One region of the Pueribacillus sp. YX66 genome, then DNA from elsewhere that is predicted to be linked to it. Evidence: riboswitches for the same ligand, from Rfam matches in the RefSeq annotation. Region 1 holds a riboswitch; each other region holds the start of a gene.
What was found. A riboswitch is a leader RNA that binds a small molecule or an ion and turns the genes downstream of it on or off. The one in region 1 is predicted to bind S-adenosylmethionine.
Positions count from the first base shown of each region.

Region 2: another riboswitch for S-adenosylmethionine. It lies ahead of ABU914_RS03595 (methionine biosynthesis PLP-dependent protein); the one in region 1 lies ahead of ABU914_RS02180 (5-methyltetrahydropteroyltriglutamate--homocysteine S-methyltransferase).
Region 3: another riboswitch for S-adenosylmethionine. It lies ahead of metK (methionine adenosyltransferase); the one in region 1 lies ahead of ABU914_RS02180 (5-methyltetrahydropteroyltriglutamate--homocysteine S-methyltransferase).

Region 1 covers NZ_JBEUEL010000003.1:27,740-33,181, forward strand. Annotated here, with positions in the region: gene ABU914_RS02175 (EAL and HDOD domain-containing protein) at 1-241, opposite strand, end outside; gene ABU914_RS02180 (5-methyltetrahydropteroyltriglutamate--homocysteine S-methyltransferase) at 560-1,645, opposite strand; SAM riboswitch class I at 1,730-1,836, opposite strand; gene htpX (zinc metalloprotease HtpX) at 2,259-3,143, opposite strand; gene ABU914_RS02190 (LemA family protein) at 3,160-3,708, opposite strand; gene ABU914_RS02195 (O-acetyl-ADP-ribose deacetylase) at 3,922-4,479, shown strand; gene ABU914_RS02200 (OmpA family protein) at 5,358-5,442, shown strand, end outside.
Region 2 covers NZ_JBEUEL010000005.1:45,437-50,878, forward strand. Annotated here, with positions in the region: gene ABU914_RS03585 (genetic competence negative regulator) at 1-29, shown strand, start outside; gene ABU914_RS03590 (asparaginase) at 66-1,034, opposite strand; SAM riboswitch class I at 1,122-1,228, shown strand; gene ABU914_RS03595 (methionine biosynthesis PLP-dependent protein) at 1,306-2,406, shown strand; gene ABU914_RS03600 (bifunctional homocysteine S-methyltransferase/methylenetetrahydrofolate reductase) at 2,422-4,266, shown strand; gene metH (methionine synthase) at 4,285-5,442, shown strand, end outside.
Region 3 covers NZ_JBEUEL010000045.1:5,581-11,022, reverse strand. Annotated here, with positions in the region: gene ABU914_RS14290 (peptidoglycan D,D-transpeptidase FtsI family protein) at 1-777, shown strand, start outside; gene ABU914_RS14285 (hypothetical protein) at 915-1,253, shown strand; gene ytkD (RNA deprotection pyrophosphohydrolase) at 1,333-1,803, shown strand; gene pckA (phosphoenolpyruvate carboxykinase (ATP)) at 1,830-3,416, opposite strand; SAM riboswitch class I at 3,696-3,785, shown strand; gene metK (methionine adenosyltransferase) at 4,196-5,410, shown strand.

The DNA.
Region 1 (5,442 bases):
TTAATAATTCGAGAATATACGGGTCACTTTCGTGAAAGACGAAGTCATCGAGTGCGAGTGTGTAACCGAGGCTGTTTAGCCTTTGACAGATGGTTATTAATTTTGGATTAGGGACGACATTTTCTAAAACTTCAATTACAATTTCCGACGGGTCAAAATAAGTTGGAAGATCAAACTCTAATAGTTTTTTGGTAAAATTAATAAAGCATGGTTTCCCTTGTGATATTTCAAAAATGCCAATGTTTAAAAAATTATAATAATAACATTAACCGTTGCTTTATCTTCATTCGTCACTGAGAATGCATTTGATTTACCGCTTCGATAAAGAAGCTCCATATGCTACGACATCTTCTATTTTGTTAAAAATGGGTTGGCGAGCGACGTATACTTCCATTCTGTTATCCTTTCAATCCTTTTTTTTCAAAACATTTCATAATTTCAATTCATTGTTTTATATATTCATCCATTAGTTGCATACCTAAAGTTTGTGTTTACAGAAAGATTAGCATAAAAAGTGAAGAAAAAGCAGGTGAGGAAATTCAACCTGCTTTTGTAAAAATTAGTTCCAAACTTCATTTGCAATGTCAACGATAAATTTGAGTTTGTTCCACTGTTCTTCTTCCGTTAAAATGTTGCCATGATGTGTCGAAGCAAAACCGCATTGAGGGCTTAAACATAGCTGTTCAAGCGGAACGTATTGGGATGCTTCTTTAATACGGGTCTTTATCGCTTCTTTGTTTTCAAGCTCGCCTCTTTTTGATGTAATGAGGCCTAGAACGACCTGTGCACCGCCGTCAGGAATATGCTTTAAAGGTCTGAAGTCACCCGAACGTTCATCATCGTATTCTAAGAAAAATCCATCGACTTGCTCTTTCGCAAACAATGTGTTGGCAATGAGACCATAGCTCGCTTCAAAAGCCCATGTAGAGCGATAGTTTCCGCGGCACAAGTGTGTTGTGACGTAAAGATCGTCTGGCTTTCCTTCTAAGACACCGTTCGTTACGCTAAGCGCTAAATCAATTAATTCTTGTCTTGAGTAGCCTTGTTCATAGAAGAAAAGATCAGGTGCACCGAGGCCTGCAATGTACACGTCATCAAGCTGCAAATAGCGGACACCTGCATTGTAAAAGGCGTGCAGTGCATCGCGGTACGTTTGAATAATATCATTTGCATAGTCTTCAACGTTCGTATAAATGTCTCGGTTGCGAATGCCGAGGTGGAATAATTGGTTTGGACTCGGGATCGTTTGTTTTGCAACTGCACGGCCTGCAACGATGTTATTAAATTCGATAAAGTTTTGAATGAAAGGGTGCTCCGAATTCCAAGAGATCTTTCCGATGTTTCGGATGTCGTAAGGTTCAGTTTCGACGTCTTTAAATTGGATACCTCTTTTAGGTACGTACCCTTCCATACCATTTAAATGTTCAAGGAAGTCGATATGCCAGAATGAACGTCTGAACTCTCCGTCTGTGACCGCTTCAAGTCCAATTTCAATCTGTTTATCAACGATGCGTGCAATTTCTTCTGTTTCGACGTTACGTAGCTCGTCCTTAGTGATTTGACCTTCTTTGACCGCTTTGCGTGCTTTGTGTAAGCGCTCAGGTCGGAGCAAACTCCCGACATGGTCTGCTTTAAATGGTGGCAATGTAAATTCCTTCTTTCTATAGATTTTGCAATCAAAAAACCCCTTCCTGAAAATGAAGAAGAGGTTTGAGCTTTCTTAATACTCTTCTTATCTCCAAGCGTGACGCTTCTGGAATTAGCACAGTACTGCACGACATGCAGTCTGTTGCTGAGGCTTCACAGGGCCAGTCCCTCCACCTCTCTTGATAAGAAACGGGGTATTTAATTGCTAGATTATACGTTACATGTTGATTTTCTAAAAGTCAATGGAAATGCCCAAACTCCAAAAATTGGTACCCAAATACTTTTCTGTTACTTGCAGTGGCTACCAACGATGGCTAAAAAATCAATACAAAGATGGCATGTCGTTATGAGAATGAATTGTCACGATTATAATTATTATTGTGCCTTGCTTTATTTTTCATTGTTGTATACCTGTCATTCTATTTTGGTGGAAGTGCTAAATTACTTCTATTCATTTGTGGTGAAAATCGATTTCTAAAATTAATGATTCATTAGGTCTATCAATTTATTTGTTTATAGGGTCATCGACATAGGCTATTTACTTAGAATGTTTAATATACGAGTCTTACAAAAAAATAGCTCCTTCACACTTTTGTATGATGGAGCTGATTTTACATATTTTCGAGTCGTTCGACTCGGCTTTCGATCGGTGGGTGGGTTGCGAACCAATTTGTTTTTTTCTTTGTCTTATTTCGAAAAGGGTTAGAAATGTACATAGCAGCAGATGCTTCTGTTGCTTTCTTTACATCAAGATCGCTATGACTTATTTTTATAAGTGCGTTTTTTAAACCAACTTTGTTTCTCGTTAGTTCCACTGCGGTTGCATCGGCCAAATATTCGCGGTTACGCGATACTGCAAAGTGGACAAACCGAGCTGCAAGCGGAGCTAAAATGACGAAAACAATCGCTAAAATAAGCAAGGCGGGGTGTGTACGCTGATTGCGGTTTCTTCCCCCACGGACATAAAACATACGCATTCCAATTTCTGCAATGAGCGCAACTACAGCGACTAATGCGATACAGACGGTCATCAGCCGAATATCGTAATTGCGAATGTGTGCAATTTCATGGGCGGCAACCCCTTCAAGTTCTTCACGGTTCAGCCGCTCAAGTAACCCTGTTGTGAATGCGACGACACCATTTTCAGGCTTCGTTCCCGTTGCGAATGCGTTCGGTGCAGGGTCGTTAACGATATAAATTTTTGGCATCGGGATACGGGCGGCTAGTGAAAGTTCTTCGACAATATTAAAAAGCATCGGGTTGTCTTCTTTTTGAATTTCTTTTGCACCAGACATTTTAAGCACTTGTGCATTGGCGCTCATGTAAGTAATTGGCAAGTAAATTGCCAGAATGATAAGCGCAATGATTGGTCCTGAAAAGTAATCTCCATTGAACAGATAGCCCACTGCCCACCCAATTACGAGAACAGTTACACTAAATAGCAACATTAGTAAAATAGTTTTACGCTTATTTTGTTCGATTTGCTTATAAAGCATCAATTATCCTCCCAAGTTAAAACGAAACACGTGGTGCTTCACGTTCTTCTTCAGGAATTGTAAGCTGTTCTTCTTTTTGGAATCCGAGCGTGCTAGCAATTAATACAGTTGGAAATGTTTCGCGTTTGATGTTGTAGTCAGCGACTGTTTTGTTGTAAAGCTGTCGTGAATAGGCGACTTTGTTTTCTGTAGTGGTCAGCTCTTCCTGAAGTTTTAAAAAGTTTTGATTCGCTTTTAAGTCTGGATATGCTTCAGACAAGGCAAAAATTGATTTTAAAGCTCCCTGGATCATGTTATCAGCTTCAATTCGTTCTTGAGGCGTTCCTTGTACGAGTTGATTCCTCGCTTGGATCACCTTTTCAAGCGTTTCCTGTTCATGTGCTGCATACCCTTTTACGGTTTCAACTAAGTTTGGAATCAAGTCGTAGCGGCGTTTCAGTTGCACATCAATTTGACTCCACGATTCTTTCACCCAGTTTCTTAATTTAACGAGTGAGTTGTATGAAGCGATGAAAAACCCAACAATGACTACAATAATTACAATAAAACCAATGAGTATGCCCATTGATTTTCAGCTCCCTTCTTAATATATATTTATTGCAAAGCACCTGGTTTAAGAATAGTTTACCATAGAAATTAAGCAAAAATAGCGAACTTATAACTACTAGGAAAGACTCATTTTCAATATTAAACGACAAAATTTGCAAGGTTTTTGAAAAAGGTGAAAGTTTTGTATGATAGAAAGAAGAATGATGCTATGTTACAAGAGGTGAAACGTATGGAAATTAAAGTAAATGGCAACACGTTGATGCTTGTTACTGATGATATTACGAAACAGGAGACCGAAGCAATTGTGAATGCGGCTAACGGAACGTTACTCGGTGGAGGTGGTGTCGATGGAGCGATTCATCGTGTTGCGGGACCTGAATTGCTCGTTGAGTGCAAAATAATCCGCCAAGAACAGTTGCAAGGAGAAGAGCTTCCAACTGGGGATGCCGTGATTACAAAAGGATATAAATTGCCAGCGCAATACATTATCCATACCGTTGGACCAGTTTGGCAAGGGGGAGGCTATAATGAAGAAGCATTACTAGCTAATTGTTATAAAAATAGCTTGCGACTTGCACAACAATATAAGTTAACGAGTATTGCATTTCCGTCGATTTCAACAGGCGTGTATCGGTTTCCGGTAGATCGTGCCTCACAAGTGGCTCTTACTACGCTCATGCAATTTTTACAGGTTACTCATTTTGGAAAAGTGGTTATGGTGTTATTTTCGGAAGAAGATTATAGTACGTATGCTCATACATTACAAAAAATGAGCGAGAGGCTATAACGATGAGCTATGTATTGGACGGGAAACTAGTTGTTGCTGTTGCATCGATTGGGGCGTTATTCATTGGTAGTGGCTTGCATAAATAATTCTCCAATTAATGAAGTAAGTTTTTCTACAAGCGTATGTTCGAGTAAAAATACGCTATCATTCTAAACAGTGTAGAGTTATTTAATAAAAAGCGGAAGAATTTTTGATCGAGACAGCTTGTCGGTTAGAAAGATGGGGTTCAAACCCTTTTATCATTTTTTGCTTTTTTTAACAAAAGCTTCGATCAATAGCTCATCTCGAGCTTTAAAATGCCGATAAATAAGAGCTGGTGAACCAAGCTTCATGATCAATATCATGCATACCGACTTTTGAAATTTGTTCTTTTCCGAATAGGTGAATAGTGGCTGTCATAATCAATTGCTTTCGACTTTTCCGTTCAGATTCCTTTAATTTTTGAAGCGTATGTTTTGTCCTCCAATCAAATGCCTCCTAAGGTTGTAAACTTTAAGGTTATTATTGAATAGGCGCCATCCATCGATTGTCAAGAATCGTCAAAACATTAATAACTTGTAAAGTTCTCTTTAAGTTAATCCCTTCTTTCGTATGATAGACAAATCTCCCTCTCGTCTCTTTCCGCATCTAAAGTAATTTATTATTGTTATTTAATGTAAAGTAATAGACCTTTTACATTGGTTCTTTCTCTCATTTTAACAAAAAGTAACGTTCTTTCATTCGTTATGCGGTAATCTATATAGCGAGACTTTATTTAATGATTTTCTCGCCAATTTTTAAAGAGACTTATCTGGTTAATAGTAACTGTAATCCGAAGGATGTACAGATATTTGACATGTGGGAAAAGAAATTAAATACAGGGATGGAGGTACGGTGCGGTGGGCGTGAATCGGAATGGCCTATTTCTTCTTTGCTTATTAATGAGTATGCTTCTGTTCGTCGCTTGTAACGACGAGAATAAGC
Region 2 (5,442 bases), on a different contig from region 1:
TAAAACGATTGTATACAACGTTTAAATAAAATTCTCACAAGCCCTGTGTTTAAAACGGGGCTTTTCTAGTCAAAAATGAATTGTAATTCATTCATATTGTTTGTTTTATGTAGTGCAAACAAAAGTTTTAATCGTGCTTTTTGTCCCGTTAATCCTTTTGAAAAAATTACACCTAAATCTTGAAGATGTTTTCCTCCACCGTCATAACTATATGATGGTTGAACAACACCGTCTAAACTTCTTGACACGATAACGACGGGGATGTTGTTTGCAATTAGTCGCTTAATCGTTGGAACAACAACTAGAGGGACATTTCCTTGTCCGAACGCTTCAATAACTAGTCCGTCTAGTTTCATCGCTTCAATCGCTTCCATTACAACATTGTCAATGCCACTATATAATTTTAATAAATATACTCTTTTATCAATTTGCTGAACAGGAAGATGTGCTTCTGATTTTTGATTATGAAAAAGAATAACTTTTTGCTTTGTAACAATACCAATCGGTCCAACTAAAGGACTTGCGAACGAAGCTACACTACTTGTATGTACTTTCGTTACGTATTTAGCAGCATGAATCTCATCATTTATAACGACAACAACTCCTAAATGTTTAGCTTTATTGCTAGTTGCAACACGTACGGCACTCAATACATTGTTCGGTCCATCAGCACCAAGTTCATCACTTGATTTCATCGCGCCCGTTAATACAATGGGCTGTTTACACGGGGATAACAATTCGAGCATGTAAGCTGTTTCTTCTAATGTATCTGTTCCATGTGTAATGACGATCCCATCAAACTTTTCTTGTGACATACGTTTCTGAATGTGGTTTGATAACTTTAAAACTGTTTCTGGTCCAATATGAGGAGATGGTAAATTTGAAAACTGATCAGTTGTAATTAAAGCTAGTGATTTTAAATTTGCTTGAAACGAAACTAAAGGATGTTTCTCACTTAGCTGAATTCCACCTTCTTGTTCATTTTCCGCCATTGCGATCGTTCCGCCAGTATGAATGAGTAAAATTTTTTTCATCTCGAGCATCTCCTTAAACACGTAAAAATTTAATCCCTTGCATTTCACTCTACTTTGTTATATATTAAAGTTAACTTAATAAACGTATTCTTATCAAGAGAGGTGGAGGGACTGGCCCTACGAAACCTCAGCAACCGCCAACTTTGGCAAGGTGCTAATTCCAGCAAGCTTCTTAGTGACTTGGAAGATAAGAAGGAGAAACCAAATATCGTACATGAATCTTCTTCTTAATTTGAAGAAGATTTTTTTATTTTATTAGGAGGTTATCCCAATGTCAAAAAATATAAATACACAACTCGCTCAATTAGGCAATCGGAGTGAAAATTTAACCGGAACAGTAAGCACCCCTATTTATTTATCGACAGCTTTCAGGCATGGTGGGCTAGGTCAATCGACGGGCTTTGATTATACGCGAACTGGTAATCCGACGCGCCTAATTCTTGAAGAAGGAATCGCCCAATTAGAAGAAGGTGATCGAGGGTTTGCATGTAGTTCTGGTATGGCGGCTATTCAAATCGTACTATCCTTATTTAAGCAAGGTGATCACATTCTCGTTTCTGATGATTTATACGGCGGAACGTTCCGGCTTTTTGAACAAGGATGGAAGAAGTGGGGGATAGATTTTACATATATCCATGGCGGCGTCGACGAATTTGCAAAAGAAATTCGAGCAAATACGGTAGCAGTATTTATTGAAACACCGACAAATCCACTTATGTTTGAATATAACATTTCGGAAATTGCTCAATTGACGGAGGATAAAGACTTACTCTTTATTGTTGATAATACATTTTATACACCTATTATTCAAAAGCCACTACGAAAAGGTGCTGATGTCGTCATTCATAGTGCAACGAAATATTTAGGCGGGCACAACGATGTGCTAGCTGGATTAATTGTAGCAAAAGGAGAGCAGCTTTGCTCTGACATTGCAAAATTTCATAACGCGATCGGTGCTACATTAAGCGCGTTTGATTCATGGTTACTTATCCGTGGGATGAAAACGTTAGGACTAAGAATGGAAAAGCATGAAGAGAACGCAAAAAAAATTGTTGCATTTTTAAGCGAACACCCTTTTGTCACCGACGTTATCTATCCTGGGCGAGGTGGAATGCTTTCTTTCCGTCTCAAAGATGAAACCATGGTGAATCCATTTCTTGCATCTTTATCACTTATTTCTTTTGCTGAAAGTCTTGGAGGTGTAGAAAGCTTTATAACGTATCCAGCTACACAAACACATAGTGAAATTCCTGAAGACATAAGAATTAAAATCGGTGTATGTAATCGTTTATTACGTTTTTCGGTTGGAATTGAGGATTTTAAAGATTTAAAGAGCGATATTCAGCAAGCTTTACATCAAGCGAGTAAATAAAAAGGAGAAAAAATCATGTCACTTTTAAAACATTTAGAAACAAAAATCTTAATTGGTGATGGCGCGATGGGAACATTGTTATATTCATATGGAGTTGACCACTGCTTTGAACATTTAAACATAACGAATGAACAAGACATTTACAACATCCATAAAGCATATGTCAATGCAGGAGCGAACGTCATTCAAACAAACACGTACGCAGCAAATCGCATTAAACTTTCGCGTTATGGCTATGAAAACCTCGTTAAAGAAATTAATGAAAAGGCAGTACACATTGCACGAAAAGCAGCAAATGAAGATACATTTATTGTCGGAACCGTTGGAGGTATAACAGGGATAAAAAAAGATGTTTTTTCATCTGAAGACATTCCTTTCGCTTTCGAGGAACAACTCAATGCTCTTTTAACCCAAAATCTCGATGGAATACTATTTGAAACATTTTATGATCTGGATGAGCTAATTTTTGTCATAAAGTTAGCAAAAGAAAAAGCGCCTAATTTACCGATTATTGCACAATTAACATTACAAGATGTCGGTATTCTTCAATACGGAACAGATTTAAATCAAGCATTTAAAAAGCTTGGAGAAGCTGGAGCAAATGTCGTTGGACTGAATTGTCGCTTTGGCCCTCACCATATTACAAAGTCATTAGAATTAGTCGAGCTTCCAGAACACATGTATTTATCTGCCTATCCGAATGCAAGCCTGCCAGATCTTGTTGACGAACGATTTGTTTATAAATCGAATCCAAGTTATTTTGAAGAAGCAGCTCGTCAATTACGAAATCAAGGAGTCCGTTTAATTGGTGGTTGTTGCGGAACAACTCCAGAACATATCGGAGCTATTAAAAATGGATTAAGCGGGCTACAGCCAGTGAATGAAAAAAAAGTTAAACAAATGATAGAAGTCATTCCTAACGAAAAAGAAATATTGGAACCTACTCTACATGAAATTGTGAGAAAACGTAGTTCCGTCATCGTCGAGCTTGATCCGCCGAGACAGCTTACGACTGATAAATTTATGGCTGGCGCTCAACAATTGCATCATGAAGGCGTTGATGCGATTACGATGGCTGATAATTCACTTGCTCAACCAAGAATAAGCAACGTTGCGATGGGTGTGAAAATTAAACAAGAAATAGGTGCTAGGCCTCTAGTTCATATTACTTGTCGCGACCGTAATCTTATTGGATTGCAATCTCATTTACTCGGGTTATCGACCCTTGGAATTGATCAGTTGCTTGCCGTAACAGGGGATCCTACGAAACTTGGTGGATTTCCTGGCGCAACATCCGTTTACGATTTATCATCGTATAATTTAATTGAATTAATTAATCAAATGAATGAAGGTATCTCATTCTCTGGACAATCATTAGGACAAAAAACGAATTTCTCTATTGCAGCAGCGTTTAACCCAAATGTTCGCCACGTTGATAAATCTGTCAAAAGAATGGAGAAAAAAATTGCCTGTGGAGCAGATTATTTTATGACTCAGCCGCTCTTTAGTGAGGAAAAAGTTGTCGAAGTTTATGAAGCAACAAAGCATCTCGACGTGCCTATTTATATTGGTATTATGCCGTTGACAAGCTCTAAAAATGCCGAGTTTTTACACCATGAAGTACCAGGAATACAACTTTCTGATTATGCAAGAACAGTAATGTCTCGCTGTGGTGAAGATAAACAAAAGGCAACGCAAGCTTCACTAGACTTGTCGAAGTCTTTAATTGATACTGCGCTTGAATATTTTAATGGTATTTATTTAATCACTCCATTTTTACGTTACGATTTAACAGTAACTTTAACAAAATATATAAATAAAAAATCGAAAAACAAACAACGACAGCCAATCGTTGATTGAAAAAGAAGGAGAGTCTCCATGACATTTTCACTAATAGAAAAACAATTACAAAATAAAATTCTAATTTTAGACGGGGCAATGGGTACGATGCTTCAAAACGCTAATTTAACCGCCGATGACTTTGGAGGTGAAGAATTAGAGGGATGTAATGAAAATCTAGTTCTCACCTCTCCGAACGTTATTAAAAAAATACACGATGACTACTTACGTGCAGGAGCAGATATAATATCAACAAATACATTCGGAGCGACAAGCATCGTATTAGATGACTATAATATTGGTCATCAAGCGTTTTTAATCAATGAAGTCGCTGCAAAATTAGCTAAAGAAGTAGCAACGAAATGGAGTATCGAGGAGTGGCCACGTTTCGTTGCGGGAGCGATGGGACCAACAACAAAAGCACTTTCTGTTACAGGTGGTACGACATTCGAAGCATTAACGAATGCATATGAGGAACAAGCAATGGGCTTAATTCAAGGTGGTGTAGATTTACTTTTACTTGAGACAAGCCAAGATGTGAGAAATGTGAAAGCTGCGTATTTAGGGATTGAAAACGCATTTAGGAAAACAAGGAAAAAACTACCGTTAATCATTTCGGGAACGATTGAACCGATGGGGACGACATTGGCCGGTCAAAGCATTGAATCTTTTTATATTTCAATCGAGCATATGAAACCGTTAGCTGTTGGACTTAACTGTGCAACAGGTCCAGAATTTATGCGTGACCACCTTCGGTCTCTAAGTGATTTAAGCGAAACAAATGTAAGCTGCTACCCGAATGCAGGTCTTCCTGACGAGGAAGGGCGTTACCATGAATCACCAACTTCACTCGCATTGAAATTAGAAGGATTCGCCCAAGAAGGTTGGTTAAACCTTGTTGGCGGATGCTGTGGTACGACTCCTGCTCACATTCAAGTTCTATCAGAAAAATTAGCTAAATATAAACCAAGAAAACTTGAAAAAAAACCGAGTCATCGTGTCTCAGGCATTGAGCCAATCGTATATGATGACACCATGCGTCCTTTATTTGTCGGGGAGAGAACAAACGTCATCGGCTCACGTAAATTTAAACGTTTAATTACAGAAAGTAAGTATGAAGAAGCGTCCGAAATTGCAAGAGCACAAGTAAAAAAAGGAGCTCATGTCATAGACATTTGTTTAGCTAATCCTGACCGA
Region 3 (5,442 bases), on a different contig from region 1:
AAATCTTCAAACGTATATATGTTTTACGTTGGAATGAGGCTAGCTGGTTATGGATTTGATTGTCGATGCTGGACTGGCGATAAGTCAGGGGAAGCCGCTTATTATGAAGCCATTCAGACATATCGAGAAGGGTTCCATCAATTTGGTTTAGGGGTAAAAACGGGAATTGATCTCCCATATGAGGCAACGGGGTATTCAGGCTCAGCATTTAGCGAAATCGGTCTTGTGATGGACTATGGCATCGGACAATATGATACGTTTACACCACTGCAGCTTGCTCAATATGTATCGACGATTGCAAATAATGGTGACCGGATGAAGCTACACCTTGTGAAGGAAATTCGCGAAGCGAATCCAAATGGTGATGAACAAGGGAAACTTATAAAACGAATTGAACCAGAAGTATTAAATCGCTTGAATGCGAGCTCTGAGCACATTAAGCGTGTCCAGCAAGGATTTTATAGAGTTGTCAACGGTTCATCTGGAACCGCGAGGAGTTATTATAGAGGGCTTAACGTAGCTGGGAAAACAGGTACAGCTGAAGTCGGAAGAAAAGGAAGTGGACTTGAGAATTTGCTTTTCGTCGGTTATGCACCGTACGATGATCCCGAAATCGCATTTTCAGTCGTAGTCCCAAACGTTAGAAAAAATGCGGGGGCTGGCATTACTCATCGAATTGGTCAAGATATCGTAAAAGCATACTATGAATTGAAAGACAAACCATACACGTTGAATCAGCATAATCAAAAAGATAAGTCAGTATCTGAAGATGATTAGGTTTTCCAAAGTTTTACACTTCTGATCATGACGTGGATCATTTTTTCGACTTTTAAAGAAAACTTGATATTTTCCATAATAATGAATAAGTATACGGTGATCGTTTACTTTTGTATTCTGAAATGAGGGAAAAAGCATTGCGCTTAAAAAGGGCATTTTATTTAGGTGTTACGGGTGGTTTCCTTGGGCTTATTATAGTCATAGTCACGATGAGTCCAATAGGAAATTTAATTGATATGAAGCTCTACAGTCATGCAATGGGCATCTCTGGCATCCTTTTTTCTATCATTGCACTATTTGGATGTTTCCTTTTAAAAAGACAAAAGGAACTAACCGCTTGTTTTCTCATGCTGATTTCAGCTGTTGGAGGTATCGTTTCAATGTCTCTTTATTATGTCATTCCTGCTTTTTTACTTATTATTGCAGGAATTTTGACGATTATAAATCAAAGTGAACATGCACAAGAAATTGAATAACATGTTCGGATTTCTGGATTTTTGTTTAGCACCTCACGTACAATAGAATAACTATTGCTTTTCGAGAGGTATTACTATCATGATTACATTTTCTGATTATTATAGGAATAAAGTACAGCTTTGTTTTGAAAAACATCCTTTTTCGAATGATCCGCGACATGTCTGGATCATTTGCAGATATTCTGAGCAATGGCTTCTTACAGAACATCGCAGCAGAGGGCTTGAATTTCCTGGTGGAAAAGTGGAAGATGGAGAGACACCGATTGAAGCGGCCATTCGTGAGGTGAATGAGGAGACGGGAGGCATCGTTCAATCGATCGTTTATCTCGGGCAATATAAAGTTGAGGGTAAGGCGGAAACGATCATTAAGAACATTTATTTTGCTCATATTGAATCGTTACAACGAAAGGATGACTATTTTGAAACGAGGGGTCCCGTCCTTTTGAAAAAATTACCTAAACAAATTAAATCGGACCACCGTTTTAGTTTTATTATGAAAGATGGCGTGCTTAGTTACAGTTTACAACGGATAAAAAAACTCATCCTTTGAAGGATGAGTTTTTGAGTTGTTTTAGTTTAAACTAATGGTCCGGCATTTTTAATGTCATCAGAAATGTTGTCGAATTTCTTAAAGTTCTCTTTAAATTGTTGGGCAAGTTCTTTCGCTTTTTTATCATACGCATTCGGATCCGCCCATGTTTTTTTCGGTTGTAACACGTGATCAGGAACTCCCGGGCAATGTGTTGGAACGTGTAGCCCAAAGAATGGGTCCATTGTTGTTTCAACAGAATCAAGCTCACCTTCAAGCGCTGCCTGCACCATAGCTCTTGTATAGGCAAGTTTCATACGTTCACCTGTACCATAACCACCGCCACTCCATCCTGTATTAACGAGAAATACTTTTGCTTCGTGTTGATCAATTTTTTGACCGAGCATTTCGGCATAGCGGTATGCTGGCAGCGGTAAAAATGGAGAACCAAAGCAAGTTGAGAATGTGGCTTCGGGCTCAGTTATGCCCCGTTCAGTTCCAGCAAGTTTGCTCGTGTAACCAGATAAGAAATGGTACATTGCTTGTTCCTTCGTTAACTTACTAATTGGAGGAAGCACACCGAATGCGTCTGCAGTTAAGAAAATAATCGTATTCGGGTGACCGGCGATGCTTGGCTCTACGATGTTTGGAATTTTATCGATTGAATATGCGGCTCTCGTATTTTCTGTTAACGAAGTATCGTCGTAATCTGCTTCCCTCGTATCGCCGTTAATAATGACGTTTTCTAACACGGTGCCAAATTTTATTGCGTTGTAAATTTGTGGCTCTTTTTCTTCGGAAAGGTTTACTGTTTTTGCGTAGCAACCCCCTTCAATATTAAAGACGCCATTGTTCGACCAGCCGTGCTCGTCATCTCCAATTAGCTGACGATTTGGATCTGCGGATAGTGTAGTTTTCCCTGTACCAGATAGGCCGAAGAATAAAGCAACGTCACCTTCCACACCTACGTTTGCTGAACAGTGCATAGACATAATGTTTTGCTCAGGGAGCAAGAAGTTCATAATCGAGAAAATTGATTTTTTAATTTCTCCAGCGTATTCGGTTCCACCAATGAGGACGATGCGCTTTTCGAAAGAAATGATAATGAATGTTTCAGATTTCGTCCCGTCCACTTCAGGATCAGCTTTGAAGCTAGGAGCAGAAATGACAGTAAATTCAGCACTATGATTTTTTAACTCTTCTAGTTTTGGTCGAATGAATAATTGCCGTGAAAATAAATTGTGCCAGGCGTATTCGTTTATGACTGTGATTGGCATACGGTATGTTTTGTCAGCACCTGCAAATCCTCTGAAAAGAAACAGTTCGTCTTGCTGTTGCAAATGTTTTAGAACTTTTTCGTATAGGTTTTCAAACGTTTCTGGGCTAATTGGCTGGTTCACGCTACCCCAATCGACTTTATCCATGACGGAATGATCTTGTACGATAAATTTATCTTTTGGAGAACGTCCAGTATACTTTCCAGTGGTTACTTGAAGCGCTCCTGTTGATGTTAGTTTGCCTTCATTTCTTTCTAACGCTTTTTCAACGAGTTGAGGAGTTGATAAATCTTTATGCGTTTTTTCGCTTTTGATAAGCTCATCAAGAAGCGTTGAAGTAACGTGAGTGGTGTTCATCTTTACATAACCATCCTTTTTTAGAGTCTTATTTCAAACTAAATAGCATGTTTATGCTATTCATTCATATTGATTTGTGAATTAGTATAACATATATCATAAAATAGTCTATACTAAATATGTTAGTTTCGTGCTTTTTTATGAATGAAATTTGAACAATTCTTGAAAAGGCACAATTTATTATCCGTTATCCGTGCATTTGATTTCATTCTATCTTTTAGTATGTATGATAAAGATTTGACTTTCACGATTTTCTACGCTAGTATTAATCATCGGATACTCTTATCCAGAGATGGCGGAGGGACAGGCCCTGTGAAGCCCGGCAACCTGCACGGTTTTGTGAGAAGGTGCTAACCTGATAGATAAGAGGTGAAAGGCATAATAACGATTGACCTTTTCCTCATCGATAGGAAAGGTCTTTTTTATTTTAACCGGTGGACGTAGATTTAAATCAAGTAACATTAGGCAAAAGTAATAATGTCGTGGCTAACGTCAAAAGATTTATGAAAACTCTCCGAAAATTGAAGGCTTGACATTGAGCCTCCACGAGCATGACTGTTTACGAAAAGACGCAGCAATCCTTGTTGCGTAAGGCTTTATAGTCTATCATTCTCGTCACTCAATGTAAAGCCTCAGTATCTCCTCTCATAAAGGGGAGGAGAACACTTTTTGCCCTTAAGTTCATTAATACCAAGGGTTTTACAGTTTTTCATTAAAAAACTTTTGACAGTACGATGTCGTGAGTAAAGGTGAAAATATGAATTGGGGGTACCTTTTAAATGGGTAGTAAGCGTCGATTATTTACTTCTGAGTCAGTCACGGAAGGACATCCTGATAAAATTTGTGACCAAATTTCAGATGCTATTCTTGATGAGATTTTAAAGTATGATCAAGATGCAAGAGTTGCTTGTGAGGCTGTTGTGAATACAGGTCTTGTTTTAATCACAGGTGAAATTACAACATCTACATATGTAGATATTCCAAAAATTGTACGTAAAACGATTGAAGGAATTGGTTATACTCGAGCAAAATATGGATTTGATGCTCAAACGTGTGCGGTGCTAACGTCAATTGATGAACAATCGCCAGATATTGCTCACGGTGTTGATGTTGCATTAGAGGCTAGAGAAGGAACAATGACGGCAGAGCAAATTGAAGCGATTGGTGCTGGTGACCAAGGGATGATGTTCGGTTATGCATGCAATGAAACCGAAGAGTTAATGCCATTACCCATTTCACTTGCTCACCGCTTAGCAAGACGATTAAGCGAAGTTCGCAAGCAAGGGATTTTAAACTATTTAAGACCCGATGGGAAAACACAGGTCACAGTTGAGTATGATGAACAAAATATTCCAGTTCGTGTCGATTCGATCGTTGTGTCAACACAACATCATGAAGATGTAACATTGGAACAAATAAAAAAAGACATTGCTAAGTACGTCATTCATCACGTTGTACCAGAGCGGTTTATCGATTGTGAAACAAAACTATTCATTAATCCGACTGGCCGCTTCGTCATCGGAGGGCCACAAGGCGATTCTGGCTTGACCGGCAGAAAAATTATTGTCGATACGTACGGAGGCTATGCACGACACGGTGGAGGTGCGTTTTCTGGTAAAGATCCGACAAAAGTTGACCGTTCAGCGGCCTATGCCGCACGTTATGTCGCCAAAAACATTGTTGCTTCAGGATTAGCCGAGAGATGTGAAGTTCAACTCGCATATGCAATCGGCGTCGCAAGCCCAGTTTCAATTTCGATTGACACGTTTGGAACAGGTAAAATTGAGGAAGAAGAGCTTGTAGAAATTGTTCGTGATAATTTTGATTTAAGACCAGCAGGTATTATTGAAATGTTAAATTTACGTCAACCGATTTATAAACAGACGGCAGCCTATGGTCATTTTGGTAGAACGGACATTGATTTACCTTGGGAAAGAACAGATAAAATTGACGTATTTCAAAAGAAATTAAGTGTAAACAAACAATCCCGATGAGCTTGTTTAGCTTCATCGGGATTGTTTTACAT